One region of the Paenibacillus sp. FSL R10-2199 genome, then DNA from elsewhere that is predicted to be linked to it. Evidence: predicted binding sites of a transcription regulator. Region 1 holds the regulator's gene; the other holds the start of a gene.
What was found. The regulator Rex, encoded in region 1, represses fermentation and respiration genes when NADH is low (regulators of the CRP and FNR family bind a similar motif). The targets are predictions, from matches to a motif close to TTGTGAAATATTTCACAA.

Region 1 (3,562 bases):
TTGCCGGCAAACATCTCGGAATGCAGATGAAATATTTCACCGTGGCGCATACGCTCACCCGTCTGTACAAGGACAGCCGGAGCGGACAGCTGCCTGCCCTGCGCCAGACCCTGCAGTCGTCCGGCAGTGAGCAGGCTTCGGAATGGAGCGGTGTTATCGACCGGATCTATCCGGATCTGCTTACCGTCAAGGAGTCCTGGGATACACTTAGCGACAAGCTCTTCGGCCTGCTGCCTGAACGCAGCGATGCCGGAGCCGGTGAAGCTGGCCAGCTTGTCGCACGCCTGCAGCCGGGCAAGAAGCCCAAAGAGTGGGAGGAGCTGGCTGCTCTGGAGAATACACTCCATCTCAGCTTGAGTGATATCATCCGCAAGGGTGATAAAATGCTCAGTGAGATGCGTGATACGGACAGCCAGTCCTCTTCGGACAGTCTTGTGACGGATATCGGCGGTTTGTTCAAGGACCTGGCCTCCATCCGGGAGCAGATCCGTTTCTTTATGGGACTGAATGACGAGAATATCGTCTACTGGCTGGAGGGGAGCGGCAATTACCGCGGCAAATCGCTGCAGATGTATGCCGTTCCGGTGGATGTGAGCACCCAGCTCAGGGAGCTGTTCTTCGACAAGAAGAAGAGTATCATCCTGACCTCGGCCACCTTGTCTGTGGATAAGTCATTCCAGTTCATGATAGATAATCTCGGTCTTGGTGAGGCTGCAGAGCAGGGCCGTCTGATGACAGCCCTGCTTCCGTCGCCGTTCAAATACCGTGAGCAGGCACTGCTTGTCATTCCCCGTGATTTCCCGAGTGTCAAGGGAAGCATAGGGGATGCCCGCTTTGTGGATACACTGGTCCATTCTCTGGCAGAAACTGCCGTGGCTACCCGCGGGCGGATGCTGGTGCTCTTCACCTCCTACAAGATGCTGCGCCAGGTCTATGATCCGCTGAAGGAGGCCCTGGCTTCGCAGGATATCGCGGTGCTTGGACAAGGCGTAGAAGGCGGCAGCCGGAGCAAGCTGATCCGGCGTTTCCAGGACAGTACAGCGTCAGTCTTGCTGGGTACGAGCAGCTTCTGGGAAGGTGTAGACATTCCCGGTGAAGCTTTGACCTGTCTGGCCATTGTCAGACTTCCGTTCCAGCCGCCTAATCATCCGCTGGCTGAAGCGAAGTCGGAGCTGCTCCAGGCACAGAAGAAGAATCCGTTCATGAAGCTGTCCGTCCCGCAGGCCGTAATCCGCTTCAAGCAAGGCTTCGGGCGGCTGGTCCGCACCGCGCAGGACCGCGGAATCGTTATTGTATATGATACCAGGGTAATCGAATCTTATTATGGGAAGTATTTCCTGTATTCGCTGCCCGGTCCCAAGATGGAGCATATGCTGACGGATCAGATCGTTCCGCGGATTGCAGAATGGCTTGAAGAAGGCGGGGTTTAATAATCCGTCTCCGGTTGATATTATGTATAAGTAATTATTGTTCTGAAGTCCCGTGCTCCACTGCTGCTGCCCAAACGGGCAGTAGTACCCGGAGCACGGTTCCTATAACCGGCTTATCAAGCAGCATATGCTATCAAACCTAAGTGAATGCTTACGAAGCGAGTTTTGCGAAGTTGAATCAAGCAGCATATGCTATCAAAACTTTTAGGAGGAGAAAACATGAAATCGGATAAAATATCGGAGGCCGTCGTTCGCAGACTCCCAGTGTACCTGCGTTTCCTGAACGATCTCCAAAAACGTGAAATCTCAACAGTTTCTTCTCAGGAGCTGGGACAGAAGCTTGATCTCAACCCCGCCCAGATCCGCAAGGACCTGGCTTATTTTGGTGATTTCGGCAGAAAAGGCATTGGTTATGATGTCTCTTATCTGATTGAGAAGATCAGGCATATTCTCAAGCTGGACCAGCAGATTAATGTAGCTCTGGTAGGTGCAGGTAATCTTGGCCACGCCTTGTCGAATTACAATGCTTACTTGAAGGATACGATGAAGATTACAGCTGTATTTGATGCTTATGAGCCTAAGGTAGGCCAGCAGATCAACTCGTTGACTGTTCAGCCGATGAGTGAGCTGGGGGATACCATCCGTGCACAGGGCATCCGCATCGGGATTATTACCGTTCCGGACAGTGAAGCACAGAACGTTGCTGACATTCTGGTGGATTCGGGCATTGAGGCGATCCTGAATTTTGCGCCTGTCATTCTGAAGACTCCGGCCAATATCCGGATTCATGCCGCCGATTTCACTACGGATCTGCAGAGTCTGGCTTATTATTTGCATGACGGAAAGGACGAAGCTGAAGATGAGCAGCAATAAAACCATTATTAAAAACGGGCGTTTTCTGGTGCCTGGCAGCGATAAGCCGGTGCTGAGCGGTTATATGACCATCGAAAATGATCTTATTACTTACATAGGTGAAGATAAGCCTGTAATTGAAGAGGATGCCGAGGTTATTGACGGCAGCCGGCTGCTGTTCATGCCGGGTCTCGTCAACACCCACGGCCATGCGGCGATGTCACTGCTGCGCGGCTACGGCGATGATATGGTACTGCAGGCTTGGCTGCAGGAAAAAATGTGGCCGATGGAAGAGAAATTCACCGGTGATGATGTGTACTGGGGAACCTCTTTGTCCGTTCTTGAGATGCTGAAGGGCGGCACTACGACCTTCCTCGATATGTATGACCATATGGACCGGGTTGCTGAGGTTACCGAGCAGTCAGGCATCCGTGCTGTACTTATGCGCGGTGTTATTGGCCTGTGCCCGGAAGAGGTGCAGAATCACAAGCTGGCGGAGGCGATTGCTTTTGCCCGGAACTGGCATGGCAAGGCTGACGGCAGAATTACTGCAATGCTCTCGCCGCATGCGCCTTACACCTGTCCTCCTGAGTTTTTCATGAAGTTTGTCCAGGCGGCTCATGATCTGGATCTGCCGATGCACACGCATATGTCCGAAACGCGTCATGAAGTGGAGCAGAATGTGGCCGATTACGGCCTGCGTCCGGTCGCTCATCTGGAGAAGCTGGGTATGTTCACCCGGCCGTCCCTGATCGCCCATGGTGTTCATCTGAACGATGAAGAGATTGAGATTCTGGCCCGCCACAATGTTGGTGTATCCCATAATCCCGGCAGCAACCTTAAGCTGGCCAGCGGAGTAGCCCGTGTTCCTGAACTGCTTAGAGCAGGAGTTAAGGTCTCCCTGGGTACGGACGGTGCGGCAAGCAACAACAACCTGGATATGTTCGAAGAAATGCGGCTGGCCGCGCTGATCCACAAAGGTGTAAGCGGTGATCCTACAGCAGTACCGGCTCCAGAGGCGCTGCTGATGGCGACCGAATATGGTGCACAGTCTATTTTCTTGAACCAGGTAGGTCGGCTTGCAGCAGGGATGAAGGCCGACTTCATTGCGATTGATATTGATCAGCCGCATTTGCTGCCGCATACCGATCTTTTGTCCCATGCGGTATATTCAGCCAGTGCCAAGGATGTGGAGCATGTCTGGGTGAACGGCAAACAGGTTGTGAAGCACGGACAATGCCTGACACTAGATGAAGAAGCTATCCGCCGCAAAGCGCAGG
Region 2 (3,562 bases), 270 kb from region 1:
ATAGCCGACCGCCCTTGTAAGCCTTCTATTGCTTCTGTGATTATAGCATGAGACCTTTTAACTTGGAAGATTATACCGATGATTGCTACATGACAGAAATAATTTGAGAACAGGTCTTCTATGCGGTATCCTTAAAGAGTCAGGGATATTACATAAGAAGGCGGTGCCGTGGAATGTCCACAAAATGGATGGGGCGCTTACTGCTGTGCCTTGTTTTTATAATCACAGCCAGCGGCTGCAGCTCGGTTCTGGGACCGGGAAACACCGGGGGCAACACCGGAAGCGGAAGCACAGGACTATCTTTTTCAATTCTGGTGGGTGAACGTGAAATGGCAGGAACCTCCGGCAGACTGCTTAACGAAGCTTATAAAGAAGGTAATTCCATCATAGAACTGCTGAGAAAGAGCGGGATCGTTACTTTTGCTGCAGACGGCTATAGTATTCTTGAGGTCAATAGAGTTGCGCTTAGTCAGGATATGATGTGGGAAGTACAGGTGAACAGCAAGAAGCTTACGGATTTGAACAGTAAAATCGAGGCTGGAGCGGCGATTCTCTTCTCTGCACAGCCGGCCGCAGCCGGGGCGTTATTTCAACCGGTTATCCTTACGGTGAACGGCGGGAGTGAACAGCCTGAGCTGACGCATTCGCATGTGCTGTCCTTTACGGAAGATTTGTCAGTGAAGGGACTTATGAAGAACAGCGGGATGATTAAGCTGGCAGAAAATAACAAGACGATTCTTACCGTAATGGATTACACACCACTCAGCAGTGAGGAATGGAAACTGAAGGTTAATGACAAAGCGCTGCTGGGTAACGGAGTGGATATGAAGCTCAGACCGCAGGACAAGCTGGAGATATCACTGGTTCTGAAGTAATTACGATAGCGGATACAAGGATTTCTGTGCCGAGTGCGCGGAGGTCCTTTTTTGTGTGTCTAATACTTTATGTGAAATGTTTCACATTTAATGTGACTGGAATCACAAATGCCGGGGAATTTTGGGCAGTATAATTTCACTATAAAGCAAGTTTGTGAAGAAATCTGAGTTCTGAAGGAGGGTCCTACCAGTGACAGCGAACAGAGAAAAGTTAGTGCTGATTGGCAATGGCATGGCGGGTGTAGGCACTATTGAACAGATTTTAAAGCTGGGCGGCGCTTATGATATCACGATCTTCGGCAGTGAGCCGCATCCCAATTACAACCGGATTATGCTGTCCTATGTTCTCGAAGGCAGTAAAACCATTGAAGATATTATCCTGAATGACCGTCAGTGGTATGCGGATAACAATATTACCCTGCATACTGGAACGACTGTCACCCGGATTGATGAACAAACCCGGCAGGTGATTACAGATAACGGACAGGCGGTTCATTACGACAAGGTTATCATTGCTACGGGTTCTAATTCGTTCATATTACCTGTTCCGGGCAGTACAAAGGACGGGGTAGTCGGCTTCCGTGATATCGCAGATTGCGATGCCATGCTGGCCGCAGCGAAGCAGTACCGCACGGCAGCTGTTATCGGCGGCGGTCTGCTTGGTCTTGAAGCAGCCAAAGGCCTCGTGAATCTGGGGATGGACGTTACCGTTGTGCATCTGCTTGAGGATCTGATGGAACGGCAGCTGGACCGAACGGCATCTTCCATGCTGCAGGCGGAGCTTGCGCGTCAAGGTGTGAAATTCGCCATGGGCAAGCAGACGGTCGAATTGACTGGAGAAGAGCGGGTTACCGGGCTGCGCTTCAGTGACGGCAGTGAGTTGCCCGCAGAATTTGTGGTAATGGCAGTCGGAATTAAACCTAATGTTCAGCTTGCCAAGGATAGCGGCATCGAGGTTAACCGCGGGATTGTCGTCAATGACTATCTGCAGACCTCCATGGCTAACGTGTATTCTGTCGGTGAATGTACGGAGCACCGGGGGACCTGCTATGGTCTGGTAGCGCCGCTTTTCGAGCAGGGGATGGTACTGGCTAAGCATTTGTCTGGTGTGCAGACTCCGGGATACGAAGGTTCGGTTGTCGCGACGAAGCTCAAGATTTCCGGTGTTGATGTTTTCTCGGCCGGAGAGTTCACCGAAACAGCGGAGCATACCGTCATATCCGCCAAGGATGAGTGGAAGAGAACCTATAAGAAGATTTTGCTCAAAAACAATATTATTGTCGGTGCGGTTCTGTTCGGTGATGTAACGGAATCAGCGAGCCTGCAGAAGCTGGTGAAGCAGGGAACAGAAATGACCGATGAGATCTATGGAGAGGTCATGGGCACAGGCTGCTGCGGCGGAGGCGGAGCCAAGAAAGGTCTATCCGTTGAAGCAATGGCCGATGAAGAGATTGTCTGCGGCTGCAACGGGGTTACCAAAAAGGCGATTGTTGATGCCGTTACGGAGAATGGCTTCACTACAGTGGATGAAATCAAAGCCTGCACCGGAGCTACCCGTTCCTGCGGCGGCTGTAAGCCAGTTGTTGAGCAGATTCTGCAGTTCGTATTAGGGGACAGCTTCCAGCAAAGCGCCAAGCAGGGGATCTGCAGCTGCACCCCGCTTAGCCGGGATGAGATTGTAGCCGAAATTACGGCTAAAGGGCTCAAAACCACCAAAGAAGTTATGCATGTGCTGGACTGGAAGCAGCCGGAAGGCTGTTCTAAATGCCGTCCTGCTGTGAACTATTATCTGGGTATGATCTATCCGGACACCCATGAGGACGAGAAGGAATCGCGCTTCGTTAATGAACGGATGAGCGCTAATATTCAGAAGGATGGAACTTATACGGTTATTCCGCGGATGTACGGAGGGGTTACCACTCCCGAGGATTTGAAACGGATTGCCGATGTTTCCCTGAAATATGATGTGAAGGTTGTGAAGGTGACCGGCGGGCAACGTCTGGATCTGATCGGTGTCAAAAAAGAGGATGTACCGAAGGTGTGGGAGGAGCTGGATATGCCGTCCGGCTATGGCTATGCGAAATCCCTGCGCACTGTGAAGACCTGTGTAGGTTCGCAGTTCTGCCGTTTTGGCACACAGGATTCCATGGGCATGGGCGCTATGCTTGAGCGCAAGTATGAGCGCCTGGATATGCCGGCCAAGTTCAAAATGGCGGTTAACGGCTGTCCGCGTAACTGTGCAGAATCCTGCACGAAGGATATCGGCATTGTCGGCAATGACGGCGGCTGGGAAGTATTTATCGGCGGAAACGGCGGCATTAAGCCACGGATCGCTGATGCCTTCTGCAAGGTAAGAACCGATGAAGAGCTGGTCGAGGTCTGCTCCGCCGTAATGCAGTATTACCGTGAAACCGGCAATTACCTGGAGAGAACTTCAGAATGGGTAGAACGTATGGGCCTTGAGCATATCCAGACCGTTATTCTGGGCAGTGATGACAACCGGAAAGAACTCGCTGCACGGATTGACTTCGCCCTGGCACAAGTCAGCGATCCATGGAAAAAGATGCTGGATGACAACGGTACCCGCACAGCACTGTTCGAACAGACACGGGTCTAGCCTGAAAGGAGAGGGAGAGAAAATTATGGAACTCAGTAATCGAGAGTATGCAGTAGGAGCCGCAGACGAT

Region 2: nirB (nitrite reductase large subunit NirB) is a predicted target of Rex. The motif match lies at 945-962, and genes of this name have one in related genera.

The regions. Positions count from the first base shown of each region.
Region 1 covers NZ_JBBOBO010000001.1:4,138,463-4,142,024, forward strand. Annotated here, with positions in the region: gene dinG (ATP-dependent DNA helicase DinG) at 1-1,430, shown strand, start outside; gene NYE33_RS17830 (redox-sensing transcriptional repressor Rex) at 1,650-2,303, shown strand; gene NYE33_RS17835 (amidohydrolase) at 2,290-3,562, shown strand, end outside.
Region 2 covers NZ_JBBOBO010000001.1:3,867,487-3,871,048, forward strand. Annotated here, with positions in the region: gene NYE33_RS16525 (hypothetical protein) at 174-875, shown strand; gene nirB (nitrite reductase large subunit NirB) at 1,066-3,492, shown strand; gene nirD (nitrite reductase small subunit NirD) at 3,518-3,562, shown strand, end outside.